DNA from 4 places in the Pseudomonas sp. Tn43 genome. Region 2 is predicted to be linked to each of the others. Evidence: predicted binding sites of a transcription regulator. Region 2 holds the regulator's gene; each other region holds the start of a gene.
What was found. Region 2 encodes sigma-54, which starts transcription at its own class of promoters, with help from an activator protein. Its sites were predicted from a motif close to ANTGGCATNNANNTTGCTNT; they were not measured.
Positions count from the first base shown of each region.

Region 1: FHW68_RS04650 (CmpA/NrtA family ABC transporter substrate-binding protein) is a predicted target of sigma-54. The motif match lies at 4,211-4,230, and genes of this name have one in related genera.
Region 3: FHW68_RS20335 (pilin) is a predicted target of sigma-54. The motif match lies at 3,860-3,879, and genes of this name have one in related genera.
Region 4: glnA (glutamate--ammonia ligase) is a predicted target of sigma-54. The motif match lies at 2,802-2,821, and genes of this name have one in related genera.

Region 1 covers NZ_JACHYG010000002.1:64,753-70,737, forward strand. Annotated here, with positions in the region: gene FHW68_RS04635 (bifunctional protein-serine/threonine kinase/phosphatase) at 1-709, opposite strand, end outside; gene FHW68_RS04640 (NarK/NasA family nitrate transporter) at 717-1,928, opposite strand; gene FHW68_RS04645 (ANTAR domain-containing response regulator) at 2,288-2,863, opposite strand; gene FHW68_RS04650 (CmpA/NrtA family ABC transporter substrate-binding protein) at 2,879-4,090, opposite strand; gene FHW68_RS04655 (quinone-dependent dihydroorotate dehydrogenase) at 4,320-5,339, shown strand; gene rmf (ribosome modulation factor) at 5,629-5,844, opposite strand.
Region 2 covers NZ_JACHYG010000009.1:135,732-141,716, reverse strand. Annotated here, with positions in the region: gene lptA (lipopolysaccharide transport periplasmic protein LptA) at 1-234, shown strand, start outside; gene lptB (LPS export ABC transporter ATP-binding protein) at 234-959, shown strand; gene FHW68_RS22035 (RNA polymerase factor sigma-54) at 1,146-2,639, shown strand; gene hpf (ribosome hibernation-promoting factor, HPF/YfiA family) at 2,719-3,027, shown strand; gene ptsN (PTS IIA-like nitrogen regulatory protein PtsN) at 3,040-3,504, shown strand; gene rapZ (RNase adapter RapZ) at 3,507-4,364, shown strand; gene FHW68_RS22015 (HPr family phosphocarrier protein) at 4,380-4,652, shown strand; gene FHW68_RS22010 (ZIP family metal transporter) at 4,758-5,651, opposite strand; partial or broken gene FHW68_RS22005 (superoxide dismutase) at 5,682-5,969, opposite strand; gene FHW68_RS22000 (aspartate ammonia-lyase) at 5,983-5,985, opposite strand, start outside.
Region 3 covers NZ_JACHYG010000008.1:36,331-42,315, forward strand. Annotated here, with positions in the region: gene FHW68_RS20320 (DUF748 domain-containing protein) at 1-2,147, shown strand, start outside; gene FHW68_RS20325 (DUF2845 domain-containing protein) at 2,147-2,443, shown strand; gene FHW68_RS20330 (BON domain-containing protein) at 2,720-3,076, opposite strand; gene FHW68_RS20335 (pilin) at 3,391-3,813, opposite strand; gene pilB (type IV-A pilus assembly ATPase PilB) at 4,040-5,740, shown strand; gene FHW68_RS20345 (type II secretion system F family protein) at 5,743-5,985, shown strand, end outside.
Region 4 covers NZ_JACHYG010000005.1:84,411-90,395, forward strand. Annotated here, with positions in the region: gene FHW68_RS14945 (DUF4124 domain-containing protein) at 1-159, opposite strand, end outside; gene FHW68_RS14950 (DUF4124 domain-containing protein) at 156-671, opposite strand; gene FHW68_RS14955 (cupin domain-containing protein) at 697-1,119, opposite strand; gene glnA (glutamate--ammonia ligase) at 1,299-2,705, opposite strand; gene thiI (tRNA uracil 4-sulfurtransferase ThiI) at 3,036-4,490, shown strand; gene typA (translational GTPase TypA) at 4,630-5,985, shown strand, end outside.

The DNA.
Region 1 (5,985 bases), on a different contig from region 2:
CAATGCTGGTTTCACCGAGGGCATCGACCCGCACCAGCAGAGCGCTGGCGTTGTCCTGACTGCCAGCCAGGTGTGCGGCGCTGACCAGAGTCTGCGCGGCACTGTTCAGGTCGGGTTGATCGCGCAGAATCGCCGCAATGGCCGTGTCGCCCAGCACGGCCCAGATGCCGTCGCTGAGCAGCACGAAACTCTCGTTCAGGCGCAGTTCGCCATCGAGAAAGTCCAGTACCAGGTGTTGATCCAGCCCAAGGGCCCGTTTGAGCACATGCTGCATGCCCGGCTGGTCCCAGACGTGATCTTCACTTACCCGTTGCAGCGTGTCGGCGTGCCAGCGATAAACCCGGCAATCGCCCACATGAGCCAGCGTGAAACGCCTGCCGCGTATGACCAGGGCACTGACCGTGGTCAGCAGCGGTTGCCCACCGCCGTTGGCCTGCAACCAGCGATTTTGCGCCAGTAGCAGACGATCGAGTGCCTGGGCGACGCCCCAGGTTTCAGGGGTGGCGTAGTAGTCCAGCGCCAGGGCCTGCAAGGTCGAGCGGGCCGCGAGCCCGCCATCGGCGCATTGGCTGACGCCGTCGGCGATGGCGAACAAGTAACCCTTGCTCGCCGCCAGCGCCGGGGCCGGAGTGACCAGGCGCACAGCGTCCTGGTTCTCCTCGCGGGGGCCGATGGCGCTGTGTTCGGCAAAACTCAGTTGCAGGCTCATTCAGTCCTCAAACCCGTGCAGCGGTGACGGCTGCCGAACCCCACGTGGTTCTCCAGCGACGTTTCACGCCGTGCAGACCGAACCAGGCAAGCACGCCAAGGCTGGCGAACAACCACAAGGCCAGTTGATAGCTGCCGGTGCTTTGCTTGATCGCGCCCATCCCGGCTGCCAGTGCGAAGCCGCCAATGCCGCCGGCCATGCCGATCAACCCGGTCATCACACCGATCTCCCGACGAAAACGCTGCGGGACCAACTGGAACACGGCACCGTTGCCTGCACCCAAACCGAGCATAGTGCACACGAAAAGCGCCAGCGCGGCGTAGGAACTTGGCAGGTTGAAACCTACCGTTGCAATGCAGATCGCTGCCACGGTGTACATCGCCAGCAAGGTGCGAATCCCGCCGAAGCGATCCGCCAGCGCGCCACCCAGCGGACGCATCAGGCTGCCACCGAACACACAAGCGGCGGTGTAGTAGCCGGCGGTCACCGGGCTCAGGCCGTATTGGTCGTTGAAGTAGCCGGGCAGGGCACTGGCCAGACCGATGAAACCGCCGAAGGTCACGCTGTAGAAAAACATGAACCACCAGCTGTCGCGGTCACCCAAGGCCTTGAAGTAGTCGGACACAGACTTGGCTTTCGGGCGCTCGGGTGCATTTTTGGCCACCCAGGCAAAGATGATCAAGGTCAGGACCAACGGGATCAGGGCGAAGCCGAACACGTTGCTCCAGCCAAACGCGGCAGCCAGCACCGGGGCAATCAAGGCAGCGAGCACGGTGCCCGAGTTACCGGCACCGGCGATGCCCATGGCTTTGCCTTGGTGCTGCGGCGGGTACCATTGCGAGGCCAGCGGCAGGGCGACGGCGAAGGACGCACCGGCCATACCGAGGAACAGGCCCAGCAACAGCGCTTGCTCATAACTGTGGATGCCGACTTTCCAGGCGACGAACAGGGCGCAGATGACGATCACCTGGCCGATGATCCCGGCGGTTTTGGGCGACAGGCGATCGGCCAGCAGGCCCATCGCAAAGCGCAATACGGCCCCGGCCAGAATCGGCGTGGCCACTACCAGACCGCGCTGCTGGGTGGTCAGGTGCAAATCAGCGGCGATCTGTACCGCCAAAGGGCCGAGCAGGTACCAGACCATGAAGCTCAGATCGAAATAGAGGAAGGCTGCGAACAGTGTCGGGGTATGGCCGGATTTCCAGAAGCTTGAATTCATCGCGCACCTCAGCTGTCAGGCGTATCAAGAAGGAGTCATGAGCTTGCAGGTGGGCGCCGCTAAGGCCGCACCACCAGCCCCGGTCTCTGGGGCCAAAACGAAAAAACGCCGCTACCCGATCCGCCAGGGGGGCGAATGAGGTGAGCGACGTCTTTGTCGTAGGTGGGGCAACCGCCGTTGGTTACCTTGCAGGGATTTACTTAGCGAGAACTGTGCCAACACGTGAGATCGCGTTGTGGCCATTCGCGGGCAAGCCTCGCTCCTACGGGTTTTGTGGTGAATTCAGATGTTGTAAACGACACAAAACCTGCAGGAGCGAGGCTTGCCCGCGAAGGCGTCATCACAAGCACCACAAGGCTTCAGCCCAGCAACTCGCTCATGGCAATGATCTGCTCCGCCACCTGGATCAGCTTCTGCTGGCGGCTCATGGCCTGGCGGCGCATCAGCGTGTAGGCCTCTTCCTCGTTGCAGTCCTTCATCTTCATCAGCAGCCCCTTGGCCAGTTCGATGCGCTTGCGCTCGGCCAGTTGCTGGTCGCGGGCGTGCAATTGCGCACGCAGGGCCTGGTCGCTTTCAAAACGCGCCATGGCCACGTCGAGAATCGGCTGCAAGCGTTGTGCGTGAATGCCTTCGACGATGTAGGCACTGACGCCGGACTTGATCGCCCGGCGCATCACGTCGGGGTCATGCTCGTCGGTGAACATCACAATCGGCCGTGGCTGGTCACGGGTCACCAGCACCACTTGCTCCATCACATCGCGGCTCGGTGACTCGGTATCGATCAAAATCACGTCCGGACGCACCGTTTCGACGCGCGCGGGCAGGTCAATGGTCAGGCCGGACTCGTCGATGACCTCGAACCCGGCTTCGGTCAGAGCCGCCTTCAGGCGCCCGACTTTTTTCGCAGTGTCATTGATCAGCAGGATACGCAACATATTCGCAGGCTCCTGTCAGCGGCTGGCGAGAAGGGGAGCGCTGTCGCTCATGGCGTGCAGCGTGAAGCTGCGGGCATAGCCGGCCGGGTCCGAACCGTCCCAGACTTTGCCGTCGATCAATTGGCTGGTGCGCATTGGCTGACTCCGGACAGGCACACCGACAGCAGTGGCGGCCTCACCGTATAAGTCTAGTTGCTGGACCTGACGGGCCACGCCGAGGTAATCGGGGTCGTCACGCAACAAACCCCAGCGCCGGAACTGGGTCATGAACCACATGCCGTCGGACAGATACGGAAAATTCACCTCGCCACCCCCGTGAAAACGCATGGCGTGCGGGTCTTGCCAGCGATTACCCAGGCCATCGGCGTAGTCACCGCGCAACCGTGGTTCGATGCAGTCCAGCGGTGCATCCAGATATTCAGGCGCACTCAACAGTTGCGCGGTGCTGCGGCGATTTTCCTGGCTGGTTTCGATGAATCGGCTGGCTTCGAGGATCGCCATCACCAGCGCCCGTGCGGTATTGGGGTATTGCTCGACAAAGGCGCGGGTGCAGCCGAGGACCTTTTCCGGGTGATCGGGCCACAGGGTCTGGCTGGTGGCCATCGTAAACCCGAGATTCTGCTGTACCGCACTGGCCGCCCACGGCTCGCCGACGCAGAAACCGTCGATGCGCCCGGCTTGCAGGTGCGCGACCATTTGCGGCGGCGGCACCACCACGCTGTCGACATCCTGCAACGGATGAATGCCCTGACTCGCGAGCCAGTAATACAGCCACATGGCGTGGGTGCCCGTAGGAAATGTCTGGGCGAAGGTCAGTTTTGGGCGACTTTGGTGCACGTGACGATCGAGTGCTTCAGGACTGGTCACACCCAGGGCCTGCAAGCCGTGGGAAAGGTTGATGCTCTGGCCGTTCTGGTTCAAGCCCATGAGCACGGCCATGTCAGTGGAAGCGATGCCGCCGATGCCCAGGTGTACGGCGTAAATCAGCCCGTACAGGCTGTGGGCGGCGTCGAGTTCGCCGCTGACCAGTTTATCCCGCAGGTTGGCCCAGGATGATTGGCGCTTGAGGTTCAGGGTCAGGCCGTAGGGTTGGGCAAAGCCCTGAGTGGCCGCGACCACCACTGAGGCGCAGTCGCTCAGGGCCATGAAGCCGAGGTCGATTGCGGTTTTTTCCGGGGCATCGCTGCCATTGACCCAGGCCAGTGGGCCGGCTGATGGTTCGTTCATCGATTTCGCACCTTCCAAAAAAAAGCGTCGTCCCAACGCCCTTGCGTGGGCAAAGCCGGGTGACGACGCCATTGTCCTTCCACTCATCCCGCCGCTGGCATGAGTGCTGATGCTTGTGATGGTGCAAGGCATATGCCATCGCTGACTGATTTTATTGCGCGCCTCGCCTGAAGCCCTGATGCGCGGCTATAATCGCCGCCTCTCATCGCCAACCGAGTCAAGCCTGCCCATGTACACCCTGGCCCGTCAGCTGTTGTTCAAACTTTCCCCGGAAACCTCCCACGATCTGTCCCTGGACCTGATCGGCGCGGGCGGGCGTTTGGGCCTTAACGGCTTGCTGTGCAAGGCACCGGCGAAACTGCCGGTAACGGTCATGGGCCTGGAGTTCCCGAACCCGGTGGGTTTGGCGGCCGGTCTGGACAAAAACGGCGCAGCGATCGATGGTTTTGCCCAATTGGGTTTCGGTTTCGTCGAAATCGGCACCATCACGCCGCGTCCGCAACCGGGCAACCCGAAACCACGGATTTTCCGCTTGCCGGACGCCGAAGCGATCATCAACCGCATGGGCTTCAACAACCTTGGTGTCGATTACTTGCTCGCTCGCGTGGCGGCAGCCAAGTACAAAGGCGTGCTGGGCATCAATATCGGCAAGAATTTCGACACACCGGTTGAACGTGCGGTCGATGACTATCTGATCTGCCTGGATAAGGTCTATGCCCACGCCAGCTATGTGACGGTCAACGTCAGTTCGCCAAACACCCCGGGCCTGCGCAGCCTGCAATTCGGCGATTCGCTCAAGCAATTGCTCGCCGACCTGGCCACCCGCCGGGCGGAACTGGCCCTGCGCCACGGCAAGCATGTGCCGCTGGCGATCAAGATCGCGCCGGACATGACTGATGAAGAAACCGTTCAAGTCGCCCAGGCGTTGATCGAAACCGGGATGGATGCAGTGATTGCCACCAACACCACCCTGAGCCGCGTTGGTGTCGAAGGCATGGAACATGGTGACGAGGCGGGCGGGTTGTCCGGCGCGCCGGTTCGCGAGAAAAGCACGCACACCGTTAAAGTGCTGGCGGCGGAACTGGCCGGTCGCCTGCCGATCATCGCCGTGGGCGGCATCACCGAAGGCAAGCACGCGGCTGAGAAAATCGCCGCGGGTGCGAGTTTGGTGCAGCTCTACTCCGGCTTCATCTATAAAGGCCCGGCGTTGATTCGTGAATCGGTGGATGCCATCGCGGCCCTACGCTGACCTGTAGCAGCTGCCGAGCCTGCGAGGCTGCGTTCGGCGGTGAAGCCGTCGTAAACCCTGCATACACCGTATACCTGTAATACCGCAGTGTCTGATTTCACGACGGCTTCGCCGCCGAACGCAGCCTCGCAGGCTCGGCAGCTGCTACAACGGGGGTGTTTCGGCAAAATGCTGGCATAAAAAAGGGCTCCTCGAAGGAGCCCCTGGGCCGAAGCCCGCCGTCCGGATGGGACGTGCGTGGTTAAGTCATTACGTAATCAGATTGTCGTGTCGGAGTGTGTGCCCTGTATTAGCCGACGGCGTGAAGTTCGTTGAGTCTGTGGATTCCCGCAGTGCCGGTCATACCGTCCCAGTTGTCGCCGCGTCCTTCGCGCCAGCCATTGATCCAGGCTTGGCGTACCGACGGTAGAGTAAAAGGGCAAAGCTCACGGGATTTACCACCAACGCCATATTGATATCCGCGCAAAAATGCTCTTTCCAACGGATCACGCTTAAGTCTTCTCATAGGGTGTTTCCCTCACTTGTTGACTGTATTTATCGCGTTGACCTCAATCGAGGTCAGGCAGAAAAATTCTGCCGCTGGCGGCTCGCTGCCGGCGTGGCGAGCCAAGGTGTTGACGCCGTTGCGACGTCAACCTGAGTTGAG
Region 2 (5,985 bases):
TACGGCGTAACGATCCAGTACCACGCCTCGCAAAACCGTGTCGTGCTGATCGATCGCGCCAAAGTCATCGATAAGGACAACAACGTCACCCAAGGCGAGAAAATCGTCTACGACACGGCCAAAAAGCTTGCAAGCGCCGGTCGCGCCACGGGTAACAAGGTCACCGAGGCACGTCCTCGCATCGACATGGTGATCCAGCCGAAGAAGAAAACCGACGAGCAAAAGGCCCAGTAATGGCAACTCTGAAAGCTCAGCATCTGGCCAAGAGCTACAAGAGCCGTCAGGTCGTGCGCGACGTCAGCCTGTCCATCGACAGCGGTCAGATCGTCGGCCTGCTTGGCCCTAACGGTGCCGGTAAAACCACCTGTTTCTACATGATTGTCGGCCTGGTACAGGCTGATCAGGGTCGCGTGTTGATCGACGACCTGGACGTCAGCCACCAGCCGATGCACGGTCGTGCGAAGGCGGGTATCGGCTATCTTCCTCAAGAAGCGTCGATCTTCCGCAAACTGTCGGTGGCCGACAACATCATGGCCATCCTCGAGACCCGCAAGGAACTCGACAAGGCCGGTCGTCGCCAAGAGCTGGAAAGCCTTATGCAGGAGTTCCACATTCATCACATCCGCGACAATCTCGGCATGAGCCTGTCCGGTGGCGAACGCCGCCGCGTGGAAATCGCCCGGGCACTGGCTACCAACCCGAAATTCATCCTCCTCGACGAACCCTTCGCCGGCGTGGACCCGATTTCGGTTGGCGATATCAAGCAAATCATCCACCACCTCAAGGCCAAAGGCATTGGCGTGCTGATCACGGACCACAACGTTCGTGAAACCCTGGATATCTGCGAAACCGCCTACATCGTCAACGATGGTCAATTGATCGCTGAAGGTGACTCCGCCACCATCCTCGCCAATGAACTGGTCAAGGAAGTGTATCTGGGCCACGAGTTCCGCCTGTAGGCACCTGAGCTGCCCCGGGTCGTCGAGGGAGCGCTCGCTTCAATAAAAAATCAATAACTTTTTATTGTTACAGCGCTCTAGGCAAACACTTCAGTTTCGGGCATATAATTTGCTTATGTTTGGCGCTTCGGCGCTCTGTAGTGGATGGCGCATGTGCGCCGGCGAATAAGGTGTTAAGCCCCTGCCATGAAACCATCGCTAGTCTTGAGAATGGGCCAGCAGCTGACGATGACACCGCAGCTGCAACAGGCCATCCGCCTGCTCCAATTGTCGACCCTGGACCTGCAACAGGAAATCCAGGAGGCCCTGGAGTCCAATCCGATGCTCGAACGCCAGGAAGAAGGCGACGACTTCGATAACGCCGATCCTTTGGCCGATAGCGCCGAACAGAAACCCAACCCCGATATTCAGGAGCCCTCTTACCAGGAAACCACCCCGACGGTGGACAACCTCGAGGAAGGCGACTGGAACGAACGAATCCCCAACGAATTGCCCGTCGACACAGCCTGGGAGGACGTCTACCAGACCAGCGCCAGCAGCCTGCCGAGCAATGATGACGACGAGTGGGATTTCACCACCCGCACATCGGCCGGTGAAAGCCTGCAAAGCCATTTGCTGTGGCAACTGAACCTGGCACCGATGTCCGACACCGATCGCCTGATCGCAGTGACCCTGATCGATTGCATCAACAATCAGGGTTACCTGGACGAAACCCTCGAGGAAATCCTCGAAGCCTTCGACCCGGAACTGGACATCGAACTGGACGAAATCGAAGCCGTCCTGCACCGCATCCAGCAATTCGAACCCGCCGGCATCGGCGCCCGCAACCTCGGCGAATGCCTGCTCCTGCAACTGCGCCAGTTGTCCGCCAAGACCCCTTGGCTGGCCGAAGCCAAGCGCCTGGTTACCGATTACATCGACCTGCTCGGCAGCCGCGATTACAGCCAGCTGATGCGTCGCATGAAGCTCAAGGAAGATGAACTGCGTCAGGTCATCGAATTGGTCCAGAGCCTCAACCCGCGGCCGGGTTCACAGATCGAGTCGACTGAAGCCGAATACGTTGTTCCCGACGTGATCGTGCGCAAGGACAACGAACGCTGGCTGGTGGAACTGAATCAGGAATCGGTACCACGCCTGCGGGTCAATGCCCAATACGCCGGTTTCGTGCGCCGCGCCGATACCAGCGCCGACAACACTTTCATGCGTAATCAGCTGCAGGAGGCTCGCTGGTTCATCAAGAGCCTGCAAAGCCGCAATGAAACCCTGATGAAAGTCGCCACCCAGATCGTCGAGCATCAACGCGGCTTTCTCGAGTACGGAGACGAAGCCATGAAGCCGTTGGTGCTGCATGACATCGCCGAAGCAGTCGGCATGCATGAATCGACGATTTCACGGGTGACCACGCAAAAATTCATGCATACCCCGCGGGGCATCTATGAATTGAAATACTTTTTCTCCAGCCACGTCAGCACCTCAGAAGGCGGTGAATGCTCGTCCACAGCCATCCGCGCGATCATCAAAAAACTGGTTGCTGCGGAAAATCAGAAAAAGCCGTTGAGTGACAGCAAGATCGCTGGTTTACTGGAGGCACAAGGCATTCAGGTAGCCCGTCGCACCGTCGCCAAGTACCGCGAATCCCTGGGGATCGCGCCTTCCAGCGAACGGAAGCGGTTGATGTAACCGCCGGGCTGGCCACAGCGTTCCAGTGGCAGGCATTTCTGCCTGCCGCTTTATGCACTGGCAACGAAGGAGAAGCTGTATGCAAGTCAACATCAGTGGACACCAACTGGAAGTGACCGAACCCCTGCGCACCTACATCGGCGAAAAACTCGACCGATTAGAGAGGCATTTCGACAAGATCACCAATGTGCAAGTCACGATGAACGTCGAAAAACTGCTGCAGAAAATCGAAGCCACGCTGCATATTCCCGGCGGAGAAGTGGTCGCCAATGCCGAGCATACGGACATGTATGCCGCCATCGACCTGCTGACCGACAAGCTGGATCGCCAACTCAAAAAGCATAAGGAAAAGACCCAGAGCCTCCTCCAGGGCGCGACCGGTCGTTAACACCCCCAATCCATGATCCGACTAGAAACCATCCTGACCCCCGGCCGTTCCCAAGTGAACGCGCCGGGTGGCAGTAAAAAGAAAGCCCTCGAGCAAATTGCCAACCTTATCCACCGCGAAGTACCGGATCTGGAAATGCAGGACGTCTTCGAGGCCCTGATTGCCCGTGAGAAACTCGGTTCTACCGGTTTCGGCAACGGCATCGCCATTCCCCATTGCCGGCTCAAAGGTTGCACCTCGCCAATCAGTGCGTTGCTGCACCTGGAAGCCCCTATCGATTTCGACGCCATCGACGGTGCCCCGGTTGACCTGCTGTTTGTGTTGCTGGTCCCCGAAGCCGCCACCGATGCCCACCTGGAATTGCTGCGCCAGATCGCCAGCATGCTCGATCGCAAGGAAGTGCGTGAAAAACTGCGCAGTGCCCCGAGCAACGAAGCCTTGTATCAGGTTGTCCTGGACGAGCAGAACGGTCACTAATCATGCGCCTGATCATCGTCAGCGGCCGTTCCGGCTCAGGTAAAAGTACCGCCCTCGACGTGCTCGAGGACAACGGCTATTACTGCATCGACAACTTGCCTGCCGGCTTGCTGCCGGAACTGGCCGAACGCGCGCTGATCCACACCGAACTGGCCCAACCGCTGGTGGCCGTGTCCATTGATGCACGCAACCTGCCAAGCCACCTGTCACGGTTCCCCGAATTGCTGGAAGAGGTCCGCAGCCGACATATCCAGTGCGATGTGCTGTATCTGGACGCCGACGAAGAAACCTTGCTCAAGCGCTTTTCGGAAACTCGCCGTCGTCACCCGCTGAGCAGCGCCAATCGTTCGCTGGCGGAGGCGATCCAGGATGAAAGCAATCTGCTGGGGCCTATCGCTGATCTGGCCGACCTCAAGGTCAACACCACCAATCTGAACCTGTATCAGCTACGCGATACCATCAAGTTGCGCCTGCTGAACCAGCCGGAGCCCGGCACTGCGTTCCTGGTGGAATCTTTCGGGTTCAAGCGTGGCATGCCGGTGGACGCCGATCTGGTGTTCGACGTGCGCTGCCTGCCCAACCCTTACTGGAAGCCGGAGCTACGAGCACAGTCCGGGCTCGATCAATCGGTGGCCGAGTACCTGGCGGCACAACCGGACGTCGAAGAGATGTTCCAGGACATTTCTTCGTACTTGCTCAAGTGGCTACCCCGCTTTGCCGCCAGCAATCGTGCCTATGTCACCATTGCCATTGGCTGCACAGGCGGGCATCACCGCTCTGTCTACCTGACTGAACGTCTGGGTCAGGTCCTGCAAAAAACCTTGAAGAACGTCCAGGTCCGCCACCGCGACCTCAGTTAAAGGATTCACATCGCGATGCCTGCTCTGGAAATCGAAATCATCAACAAGCTGGGTTTGCATGCCCGCGCGTCTGCAAAATTCGTGGGTGTGGCGGGTCAGTTTCCTTGCCAGATCAGGGTTGGCCGTACGCCGGAATCAATGATCGACGGCAAAAGCATTATGGCAATGATGATGCTGGCCGCTGGTAAGGGCACCAAAATCCACCTGATTACCGAAGGCGAAAAGGAGCAGGAAGCGCTGGATGCACTGGTGAAGCTGATCAACAACTACTTCGACGAAGGCGAGTAAAAGTCAAAAGATCGCAGCCTCGTTTCACTCGACAGCTCCTACAAGGATCTGCATACAGTAGGAGCTGTCGAGTGAAACGAGGCTGCGATCTTTTGATCCTGTTTTTCAAGCCAGCGCGGTATCCATCACCATCATCAGACAAAACCCGATCAGCAGCCCAAGGCTGGCCAGTTTGTCGTGACCATGGCGGCGCGATTCGGGGATGACTTCCTGAGTCACCACCAGCAACATCGCACCGGCCGCCAGTGCCAAGCCCAAAGGCAACAGCAGTTCGGCCAGGCTCACCAACCAGGCGCATAACAGGGCAAAAACCGGTTCGACCAACCCTGATGCCGCACCGATCAGGAACGCCTTGACCCGCGACATCCCTGCTCCAGCCAACACCAACGCAATGACCAGGCCTTCCGGCACATCCTGCAAGGCGATGCCCATGGCCAGGCTGTCGGCATCAGGCATGCCTCCCCCGGCCGAAACGCCAACCGCCATGCCTTCGGGGATGTTGTGGGCGATGATGGCAAACACAAACAACCAGATCCGCGGTGGAATCACCGATCGCTTCAGTGTCCCCGCGAGCATTTCGGGCGTAGCGCCAGATACCCTGCGATCCACCAGAAACAACCCGAATGCACCCAGCAGAATGCCGAAGCTGATCAGGCCACTGGCCGCCCAAGGCGTCAGCCCGAGATTTTCAGCCGCGGTAATGCCCGGCACGATCAGCGAAAACGCTGTCGCGGCGAGCATCACACCGGCTCCGAAACCGAGCAATAGGTCACTGGCCGCCTGAGGCATCTGCCTAATCACCAGCACCGGCACCGCGCCCAAAGCCGTGCCCAGGGCACAAATCGCCCCGCCTTGCAGGGCGCGTTGCAGTCTCGGTTCGAGATCCAGCCAGCTCAGCCCTTGGGCCGCCAATAACGTCATGCCCGCCAGCAGCAACAACGATCCCAGTGCATAACGAAACATTCGTCCACTTCCGACCGCCAGTGTTTCAGTACTCATAGTCAGCCCTGGATTGGTTTTATAGAAGACTTAAACCAGTGCAGCCTGATAACGCGCAGCGACTTCAGGCCAATTGATCACGTTGTAGAACGCATTGATGTAATCCGACGACGATTCTGAGAGCACAGGTAATAAGCATGCTCCCAGACGTCCAGGCCAAGGATCGGCGTATTGCCGTTCATCAATGGGCTGTCCTGGTTGCCGCTGCTTTCAACGATCAAGGTCTTTTGCGGCGTCATGCTCGGGTCAGCGCAGCTTTAGTGAAGGCCTCCTTGAAGCGGTCGAACCACCCAGTTGCTCATCGATCGCCTTGGCCAGCGGTGCGCGGTGATTA
Region 3 (5,985 bases), on a different contig from region 2:
TTGCCGTCAGTGTCGCGCCTTTCTCCATCAAGACCCCGGACGGTCGACCACTGGCCAAGCTCGAGCGGCTGGACATCAGTGAAACCACTGTGGACCTGGCCAAACAGCAAGTAGTGGTCGGCAAGATTCGCAGCAAAAAACTGGAAACCTGGGCCGCCCTCGAAGCCGACGGGCAACTCGACTGGCAAAAGCTGTTCGCCAGCCAGCCGTCCAAAGCGGCAGCCAAGGCCAATGCCGAACCGAGCAGCGCTCCAGCGGCTGCCGATTCACCGAAACCTGAACCGACCGCGCCGGGCAAACCTTGGCAGGTGCTGCTCAAAGACGTGCAGCTACGTGACTACCAGGTGCATCTGGCCGACCGCAAGGCACAACCGGCGGTAGCCCTGGAGCTGGGGCCGCTGAACCTGGACCTGCAAAATTTCGACAGCCTCAACGGTTCTCCTTTCAACCTCAAGCTCGACACCGGCGTGGGCAAGCAAGGCAAGATCAGCGCAGATGGCATGGTCAATCTGGCCCCGATCAGCGCCAAACTGAACGTGCAGACCAAAGACATCGACCTGCGTGTCGCCCAGTCCTACATCAACCCGTTCATTCGTCTTGAACTGCGCAGCGGCATGCTGGGCAGTGATCTGGCGGTCGATCTGAAAAGCACCGAACCGCTGGCCTTCAACATCACAGGCAAAGCCCAGGTCGATCAGCTGCATACCCTCGACACCCTGAAAACCCGCGACTTCCTCAAGTGGCAACAGTTGGTGCTCGAAGGCCTGAACTATCAGCATGGCGACAGCCTGTCGATCGACAAGGTCAGCCTGTTCCAGCCCTATGCGCGCTTCATGATCAACGATGATCGCACCACCAACGTTGATGATCTGCTGATCCCGCAACCCGCCGATACCGCCCCCCCGGCAACCTCGGCCAAACCGGCAGCCGGAAAAGAAAAACCGCTGGGCATCCACATTGGCGGCGTTGCCATCAATGACGGTTCGGCAAACTTCGCCGACTTCAGCCTGACCCCGAACTTCGCCACCGCCGTTCAACAGCTCAACGGGAAGATCGGCACCATCGACAGCCGTCAGGCCAAACCGGCCAGCGTCGACATCGAAGGCAAGGTCGACCGCTATGCACCGGTGACCATCAAGGGTTCGGTCAACCCGTTCGACCCGATGGCCAGCCTGGACATCGCCACCAGTTTCAAACGGGTGGAACTGACCACGCTGACGCCCTACTCCGGCAAGTTCGCCGGTTACCGTATCCGCAAGGGCCGGCTCAACCTCGACCTGCATTACAAGATCACCAATGGCCAGCTCCTGGCCGAAAACAAAGTGGTGGTCGAGCAGCTGCAACTGGGTGAAAAGGTCGACAGCCCGGACGCCGTTAGCCTGCCACTGAAACTGGCGATTGCCTTGCTCAAGGATGTCGACGGCAAGATCTCCATCGAACTGCCGGTGAGCGGCGACCTGAACAACCCACAGTTCAGTGTCATGCCTATCGTCTGGCAGACCCTGCGCAACCTGATCGTGAAAGCCGCCGCAGCGCCGTTCAAAATGATTGGCGGCCTGGTCAGCGGCGGTGGCTCGGAAGATTTGGGCAGCGTGGCATTCGCACCGGGTTCGAGTGACCTGAGCAAAGACGCCGAAGCCGCGCTGGTCAAACTGTCCCAAGCACTCAAGGAACGTCCGGCCCTGCGCCTGGAAATCGAAGGCACCGCCGCCAAGAGCAGCGATGGCCCGCTGATTGCCGAGCAACGCCTGGAGCGGGAATACCAGTACAACTACTACAAAATGCTCCAGCGCCGCGGTGACAAAGTACCGGCCCAGGCCTCGTTGCTGGACGTACCGGACAACGAGAAAGGCCCGCTGCTGGAAGGGATTTACCGCACGCGCCTCAAGACCCAGCCGCCAGCCGAATGGAAGGATCTGGGCAAGGAAGAACGTAGCAACAAAATGCGTGAAAACGTGATCGCGTTCTGGAGTTCCAGCGAGGTGCTATTGCGTCAACTGGGGCAAGAACGGGCCAGCAGCATCAAGGATTATCTGGTGGAAAAGGGTCAGTTGGCCGATGACCGTGTGTACTTCATCGACGCCAGCCTTGGCGAGGCACAGAGCGATGGCCGGGTTATCACGTCCATGCATCTGGATGCCGAATGATGAGCGCGCGCTGGCTTCTGAGCCTGGCCTTGGCGCTGGCTGCCGGCCAGGCAGTGGCGGCTGACACCTTGCGCTGCGGTAGCCAATTGATCAGCGTCGGAGACAGGACCAGCGAGGTGCTGCAAAAATGCGGAGAGCCCATTGCCCGCGACTTGCTGGGCTACAAGCGCAGCGCCAATCGGCGGGAAGAGTTTCAGGTCGAGGAATGGACCTACGGGCCCAATAGCGGGATGTACCAGTACCTGCGCTTTGAAGGCAACCGGTTGGTTCGAATCACCAGCAAGCGTGGGAATTAAACAATCGAGCTTGCCCCACTTCCCTAATGTAGGAGCCAGGCTTGCCGGCGAACCAGCCACCTCGGTCCATCAGGGATACCGCGTAATCGTTCTTCGCGGGCAAGCCTCGCTCCTACAAGTGATGCGTTGCTGCAAATAGGACAGGTCCCGACACGAATGCCGGGGCCTGTAATGGCCACATCCTTGTGGCCTTGCGCATGAACCGTCAAGTGGCGGCAGACGTATGACTCGGCCCGTCCACCGCACCTTCTCCCGGTCCAGGCGAGAAGCCTTGCCTTACTCGGATTTCAGGCCATCAGCGGAAACCGCTTTGACACCTTTGATTTTCTTGGCAATAGCCACGGCGGTTGTTTTCTGAGCATCAGTCAGAACAGTCATGGAAGACAGGGAAACAACGCCTTTGTTAGTTTCGACCTTGATGTCAGTGCCAGGAATGCCTTTTTCGGTCAGCAGATCGGCTTTGACTTTGGTCGTGATCCAGGTATCGGAAACATCCTCTTTCGCTTCAGTGACTTCACCGGCGGCCAGCATCAAGGGTGCCTGAGTCGCTTGGGTGGTCTGTGCAAATGCGGCGTTGGCCATGGTCAGGGTCAACGCGGTAGCAGTAGCGGCAGCGATAGCGAACTTCTTCATACAAGTAACTCCTGTATTTCTGGAAAGTCTGCTGCGTGTCTTGTCAGCAGGGTTACTGGAGAGAGTGCGAACGCTGTGCCAACTGTTCAATAAAAAATAAATGCTTATAAATCAATTAGTTAGTAACAACGGTAATTTTCGGAATCATGCAAATTGCATGACTGCGAAATTATCTACATGCAACATGCGGGTTTTAACGCAGGCTTAAGGCCATGAATTGTTGGGGGTTTCTCGATTATCTGAATCGCCCCAAAAACAGCGAACAAAAAAATGCCCCGCGTTGTTAAACGCGAGGCATTGACAAGATGAATGGATCAGCTGGCGGGAGTGGGAGGGCAACCTTTAGGAGCATATTCTGCATCGACTGTTGTGGCGCACGTCCAGCCACCGGCAAGTGTGCGTGAAAGCGTGACAGTTTTGCCGAGCACCGGCCCCGGTGCGTTGAGAATCGTGCAGCCAATAGTGCCCGCACCGGAAGAGGCGGTACCCGTTGCCGAAATCGTGCAATTACCCGTGGCGCTCGCCGCGCCGATCCCGGCGGGGGTGGCAATATCGGTGCCTTGATTGATGATGTCTTCAAAAGGCACCTTCAGTGCCGAGATTTCTGCAACCGCAGCGGTGACCTTCGCCCGCGCCTGGTACTTCGAATACTGCGGCAACGCAAACGTCGCCAGAATCCCGATGATCGCCACCACGATCAACAGTTCGATCAGGGTAAAACCATTTTGATTTTTCATAGACAGGCTCCATGCATGAGTCGGAATCTCATGATCTGAACAAGGTACAGCACAGGTCATGCCAAGCCGCGCGTGGCCCTGCCTGCTGGGCGAAAGATTGCGGTAAAGACCTTTCCTGGTCCACGGATCCGCACTATCTGACACTTTTTGTCACCACCCCCCAGCTGGTTTGGCTCCATTGCTTGACTAGGCTATAAGTCATTCACTGTCTGCGTCCGGAACCCCAATGAATGACATCGCCCTTAGCGGTCTGGCCAAGCAATTGGTATTGGCCGAGCTGATCACTGACCAAAGTGCGCAACAGGCGTATCAGCAAGCCCAACGCAATCGAATTTCGCTGGTCAGTTATCTGGTGCAAAACAAACTGCTGAAAAGCTGGCAGGTCGCCGAGGTGGCCTCCGAGCATTTCGGCATGGCCCTGCTGGACCTCAACTGCCTGGACAAGGACACCCAACCCCGAGGCCTGGTCAGTGAGAAGCTGATCCGTCAGCACCATGCCCTGCCCCTCTGGCGGCGTGGTAACAAGCTGTTCGTGGGAATCTCCGACCCGAGCAATCACCAGGCCATCAACGACATTCAGTTCAGCACCGGGCTGAGCACCGAAGCCATCCTGGTGGAAGAAGACAAGCTCAGCGACGCCATCGAAAAATTCTTCGACAACCACTCCACCGGCTTGGAAGACATGGCCGATGTCGACCTCGACGGGCTGGACATCGAATCGGTCGATGAGCAGAAACAAGACGTCCTTGTGGGGCAAGACGCCGATGACGCGCCGGTGGTGCGCTTCGTTCACAAGATGCTGCTCGACGCGATCAAGAGCGGTTCTTCCGATTTGCATTTCGAACCCTATGAAAAAATCTACCGCGTGCGGATGCGCACCGACGGCATGCTGCGGGAGGTCGCCAGGCCGCCGACACAACTGGCCAACCGCATTGCTTCGCGGTTGAAGGTCATGGCCAGTCTCGACATCTCCGAGCGGCGCAAACCCCAGGACGGGCGAATCAAGATGCGCCTGTCCAAAAGCAAGTCCATCGACTTTCGGGTCAACACCCTGCCGACCCTGTGGGGCGAGAAGGTAGTGATCCGGATCCTCGACCCGTCCAGTGCCCAAATGGGCATCGATGCCCTCGGTTACGAACCCGACCAGAAAGACCTGTATATCGCCGCGCTCAAGCAGCCACAGGGAATGATTCTGGTGACCGGCCCCACCGGCTCGGGCAAGACCGTATCGCTGTATACCGGGCTGAACATCCTCAACACCGTCGACATCAATATTTCCACTGCCGAAGACCCGGTTGAAATCAACATCGAAGGCATCAACCAGGTCAACGTCAATCCCAGACAAGGACTGGATTTCGCCCAGGCGCTGCGCTCGTTTCTGCGTCAGGACCCGGACGTGATCATGGTCGGTGAAATCCGTGATCTCGAAACCGCCGAAATCGCCATCAAGGCTGCCCAGACCGGGCACATGGTGCTTTCGACCCTGCACACCAACAGCGCCGCGCAAACCCTGACCCGCTTGCACAACATGGGGATTCAGGGGTTCAACATCGCGACGTCGGTCAGCCTGATCATCGCCCAGCGGCTGGCGCGCAAACTGTGCAGTCATTGCAAAAAGCCCATCGAGATTCCCCGTGAGGCATTGCTCAAGGAAGGCTTTCCCGAGGAACGCATCGGCTCGTTCACGATCTATGAACCGGTCGGTTGCGATCAGTGCAACAACGGCTACAAAGGGCGAGTAGGGATTTATGAAGTGGTAAAGAACACCCCTGACCTGCAACGGCTGATCATGGCCGAAGGCAATTCACTGGAAATCGACACCCAGATGCGTAAGGACGGATTCAACGACCTGCGTACTTCGGGCCTGCTCAAGGCCATGCAAGGCATCACCAGCCTTGAAGAAATCAACCGGGTCACGAAGGACTGAACATGGCGGTCAAAGCAGCGAAAATCAGCGTATATGCCTGGGAAGGCACCGACAAAAAAGGCGCAAGAATGACCGGCGAATTGACCGGCCAGAATCCCGCGCTGATCAAGGCTCAGTTACGCAAGCAAGGGATCAACCCGGGCAAGGTGCGGAAAAAAACCGCGTCCATTTTCAACGCCGGCAAACGCATCAAGGCTCTGGACATTGCCCTGTTTACCCGGCAGATGGCGACCATGATGAAAGCC
Region 4 (5,985 bases), on a different contig from region 2:
GGCCGACATCCGATTGCTGGTCGCCAGTGGTACGCGCTTGGCATTACGGTTGCCCGGCTGATCGGTGAAGACCCGATTGCCCTGAGCGTCGATGTAGGTGAAAACCTCGGCCATTGCCGACAGGCTGATCAGGCAGGCGACCAACAGCCAGCCCCTCAAGGCTTGTGCACCCGTTGTACGGTAAAGGTCACGGTGGGGCTCTGCTGCACGACGTTTTGCCCATCGATCACCTGAACCGCAAGGCGGTGTTCGCCACGGTCGATATTCACCAGTTGCAGAATCGGGACGTTGCTCGGTTGGCCGTAGGGTTGATCATCCAGTAACAGCCTCAATCGATGAGGGTCTTGCAGGCGTGGCTGGATCAATACACCGACAGTGAACGTGCCGTTGTTGGCGCGCAAGGCTTCTTCGGTCGGCAGGCCGGTCAGCTCCAGCACCGGATAGGCGCTGTCGGGTGGTTCGCGGCTGCCGGGTTGCGCAGGCGCTACAGGCTCGTTCGGTGGCGGCAGCTCGACGCTGTTGAGTGGCGGCAACTCCACGGGCTCAGCCTTTACGCTTTCCGGCGGCTGATCGCTGTAGGCGGTGTTGCCGTTGGCATCGATGTATTTGTAGATTTGGGCCATCACGGGAGCAATGCAGGACAATAGTAGAAGTAATAACAGTGGCCGCATTCGGATTCCCCGTGTCGGGCAGAGACTACTCCGCCAATGGAATACCCTCGCTCCCAGCATAGAACACAATAAGTTTTACCGGTGCATCGCCGGTAACTCCACGATGAGTGATATTGACCATTTCAGCCAGCGCTTCGCCCTGTTTGATACGCCGGGTCTGGCCGCTGTTCCGGTCTTCGACTGTTAGCTCGCCCGAGAGGATATAAGCCGCGTTGGGAATCGGATGGGTGTGCCAGGGAAGTTTGCTATTGGCAGGGATCGTGAGTTTGAGCACTGTCAGCTCAGGTGCGGTATCCGGGTAGCGAATGTAAGGTGTGCTATCCCACGACTGGCTGCTTTGAAGCAGGATTTCCCGTTCGATTTCTGTCGATGGGGGTGTTGTGGTGCAGCCTGAAAGGGCGAGGGCACCGAGAGCGGTCAGTAGCGTCTTGAGCGTGAAAGTAGTCATCATTCCATCCGTTGATTGCAGGTAGTGGACAGGCTACGAGCCATTCAAACGGGTTGATGCCGGACGATGCTGTGTGTGTCGGAGGAAATGTCCAATTTCATTGTCGGAAGTTGCCCATAAAAAAAGACCTCCCGAAGGAGGCCTCTTTTTGTCGCGCCGCGTAGCGCGGCGCTACCGGATCAGCAGCTGTAGTACAGCTCATATTCCAGTGGGTGTACGAAGGTACGAACCTTGATTTCTTCTTCGCTTTTCAGGGCGATGTAAGCGTCGATGAAGTCGTCGCTGAAAACGCCGCCTTTGGTCAGGAACGCACGACCTTTGTCCAGCTCTTCCAGGGCTTCTTTCAGGCTGCCGCAAACTTGTGGGATCTCTTTCGCCTCTTCAGGCGGCAGGTCGTACAGGTTTTTGTCAGCGGCGTCGCCTGGGTGGATCTTGTTCTGGATGCCGTCCAGGCCAGCCATCAACAGTGCAGCGAAGCCCAGGTATGGGTTAGCTGCCGGATCCGGGAAGCGAGCTTCGATACGGCGAGCGCGAGGGCTGGACACGTAAGGAATACGGATCGAAGCCGAACGGTTGCGAGCCGAGTAGGCCAGCATCACTGGTGCTTCGAAACCTGGGACCAGACGCTTGTAGGAGTTGGTCGACGGGTTGGTGAAGCCGTTCAGAGCCTTACCGTGCTTGATGATGCCGCCGATGAAGTACAGAGCGGTATCGGACAGGCCGGCATAGCCTTCGCCAGCGAAGGTATTCTTGCCATCTTTGGCGATGGACAGGTGAACGTGCATACCCGAACCGTTGTCGCCGTACAGAGGCTTAGGCATGAAGGTTGCGGTGCGGCCGTATGCGTCAGCCACGTTGTGTACGCAGTACTTCAGGGTCTGAACTTCGTCAGCCTTGGCCACCAGGGTGTTGAACTTCACGCCGATTTCGTTCTGACCGGCAGTCGCCACTTCGTGGTGGTGAACTTCGATGACCAGGCCCATTTCTTCCATGGCGTTGCACATGGAGGTACGGATTTCGTGGTCGTGGTCGAACGGCGGAACAGGGAAGTAGCCACCTTTGACGCCTGGACGGTGGCCTTTGTTGCCGCCTTCCACGTCCTGGTCGGACATCCACGAACCTTGTTCGGAGAAGATTTTGAACATCGAGCCTGAGATGTCGGACTTGAACTTCACTTCGTCGAAGATGAAGAATTCAGGCTCCGGACCCACGAATACAGTGTCACCGATACCGGTCGACTTCAGGTATTCCTCGGCACGCTTGGCGATCGCACGTGGGTCACGGTCGTAGCCTTGCATGGTCGAAGGCTCGATCACGTCGCAAACCAGGATCAGGGTCGGCTCTTCGGTGAACGGGTCGAGAACGGCAGTGCTGTCGTCCGGCATCAGGATCATGTCGGAAGCTTCGATGCCTTTCCAGCCAGCGATGGAGGAACCGTCGAACATTTTGCCTTCTTCGAAGAAAGCTTCATCCAGCCCATCGCGAGCCGGCATGGTCACGTGATGCTGAGTGCCTTTTGTGTCCGTGAAGCGCAGATCAATCCACTTGACGTCATGATCTTTGATGAGTTGAACCGACTTCGACATAGTGTCCTCCGGGTGGCTTCGGGCTTGGTAGTGGATGCCCTTAGAATGTGGGTGATGCCGGCGCGAATACTCTGCCAAGGCAACCTGCCTCACAAGGGAGCAAATTGCATGCCAGTGCCCCACCATGGGTTTTTTGCCCCAATATCACGCTTATAAAGATGCAAGGCCTCAAAAAGCGGCAAATCTCGCCCTGTAATGTAGCGTCGAAATCCATAAATGACCTGTTTTGGTGCGATCAAAACCTTCTGCACATTAACTGGTTAAACCTTGAGCAATTTCCGCTATAATCCGCGCCCCCCTTTTTCGGCAGGCCCTGCGCGCGCTGTTTCCATGAAATTAATCGTAAAAGTCTTCCCCGAGATCACCATCAAGAGCCGCCCGGTCCGGATGCGTTTCATCCGCCAGTTGGCCAAAAACATCCGTACCGTGCTCCGCGACCTGGACCCGGCCGTGGTGGTGAACGGTGTGTGGGACAACCTCGAGCTGGAAACCCGCGTCAGCGACCCCAAGGCCTTGAAGGAGATGGGCGAGCGCCTGAGCTGCATGCCGGGCATCGCGCATTTCTTGCAAATCGACGAGTACCCGCTAGGGGATTTCGACGACATCGTTGAAAAGTGCAAGCAGCACTACGGCGATGCGCTAGCCGGGAAAATTTTCTCGGTGCGTTGCAAGCGTGCCGGCAAGCACCCGTTCAGCTCGATCGATATCGAGAAATATGTCGGCAGCCAGTTGCGCCGTCAGTGCGGTGCCGCCGGAATCGACCTGAAAAAGCCTCAAATCGAAGTCCGCATCGAAGTTCGCGACCAACGGTTGTTTGTGATCCACAGCCAGCACAATGGCATCGGCGGTTATCCGCTGGGCGCGCTGGAGCAGACGCTGGTGCTGATGTCCGGTGGTTTCGATTCCACCGTCGCTGCCTACCAGATCATGCGCCGCGGCCTGATGGCCCATTTCTGCTTCTTCAATCTGGGCGGACGCGCCCATGAACTGGGCGTCATGGAAGTCGCGCATTTCATCTGGAAGAAGTACGGCAGCTCCCAACGCGTGTTATTTGTCAGTGTGCCGTTCGAGGAAGTGCTGGGAGAAATTCTCGGCAAAGTCGATAACAGTCATATGGGCGTAGTATTGAAGCGTATGATGTTGCGCGCTTCGTCCCAAATTGCCGATCGACTGCACATTGATGCGCTGGTGACCGGCGAGGCGATCTCCCAGGTATCGAGCCAGACATTGCCGAACCTGAGCGTGATCGACTGCGTGACCGACAAGCTGGTCTTGCGTCCGCTCATTGCCAGCCACAAGCAGGACATCATCGACCTGGCCAACGAGATTGGCACCGCCGATTTCGCCCGGCACATGCCGGAATACTGCGGCGTCATTTCGGTCAATCCGAAGACTGCAGCCAAGCGTCATCGCGTCGAGCATGAAGAGAAAGAATTCGATATGGCGGTACTCGAGCGTGCGCTCGAAAACGCCAAGCTGGTGCCGATCGATCGGGTGATCGATGAATTGGGCCAGGATTTGCAAATTGAAGAAGTCAGCGAAGCGCTGGCCGGTCAGATCATCATCGATATCCGTCACCCGGATGCCGCTGAGGACGACCCGCTGGAACTCGCTGGCATCGAGGTACAAACGATGCCGTTTTATGCACTGAACGCTCGTTTCAAGGAACTGGACCCTACTCGCCAGTACCTGCTTTATTGCGACAAAGGCGTGATGAGTCGCCTGCATGCCCACCATTTGCTCAGTGAGGGGCATGCCAATGTGCGCGTTTATCGACCGAGCTAAGTGCCCGGGGCTGTTTGCCTGTGGCTTGCGTCACCGGCCCCCCGACGCCGCCGTCAAGCTGTAACGGCAAGGCCTGACTCTACTGTAAATCGCTGCCAAGACTTGTCAGCGCACCGAATCCTCTGATCGAGATACACAAGTGATCGAAAATCTACGCAACATCGCCATCATTGCTCACGTTGACCATGGTAAAACCACCCTGGTAGACAAACTCCTGCGTCAATCCGGCACTCTGGAGCGCAACGAGCTCAACGACGAGCGCGTGATGGACTCCAACGACCAGGAAAAAGAGCGCGGTATTACCATTCTGGCGAAAAACACCGCCATCAACTGGAACGGCTACCACATCAACATCGTGGACACCCCGGGCCACGCCGACTTCGGCGGCGAAGTTGAACGCGTAATGTCGATGGTCGACTCCGTTCTGCTGCTGGTTGACGCTCAAGACGGCCCTATGCCGCAAACCCGTTTCGTGACCAAGAAGGCTTTCGAAGCCGGCCTGCGTCCAATCGTGTGCATCAACAAGGTTGACCGTCCAGGCGCGCGTCCGGACTGGGTTCTGGACCAGATCTTCGATCTGTTCGACAACTTGGGTGCCACCGAAGAACAGCTGGACTTCAAAGTCGTCTACGCCTCGGCCCTGAACGGTATTGCCGGTCTGGACCACACCGAAATGGCTGAAGACATGACCCCGCTGTACCAGTCGATCGTCGACAACGTACCGGCGCCGGCTGTTGACCGTGAAGGTCCGTTCCAGATGCAAATCTCCGCACTGGACTACAACAGCTTCCTGGGTGTTATCGGCGTTGGCCGTATCGCTCGTGGTCGCGTCAAGCCGAACACCCCGGTTGTCGCTATCGGTGCCGACGGCAAGAAGCGTAACGGTCGTATCCTGAAGCTGATGGGGCACCACGGTCTGCACCGTGTAGACGTTGAAGAAGCTGCTGCAGGCGACATCGTGTGCATCAGCGGTATGGACTCGCTGTTCATCTCCGACACCCTGTGCCACCCGGACACCGTTGAAGCGATGAAGCCGTTGACTGTCGACGAGCCAACCGTTTCCATGACCTTCCAGGTAAACGACTCGCCTTTCTGCGGTAAAGAAGGCAAGTTCGTGACTTCCCGCAACATCAAGGAACGTCTGGACAAAGAGCTGCTGTACAACGTTGCACTGCGCGTTGAAGAAGGCGACTCGGCTGACAAGTTCAAGGTTTCCGGCCGTGGCGAACTGCACCTCTCGGTACTGATCGAAACCATGCGTCGCGAAGGCTTCGAAATGGCTGTAGGCCGTCCGGAAGTGATCATCCGTCTGGTTGACGGCGTGAAGCACGAACCGTTCGAAAACGTCACCATCGACCTGCCGGAAGAATCCCAGGGCAAGGTGATGGAAGAGATGGGTCTGCGTAAAGGCGACCTGACCAACATGGTGCCGGATGGCAAGGGCCGTGTACGTCTGGAATACAACATCCCTGCTCGCGGTCTGATCGGTTTCCGT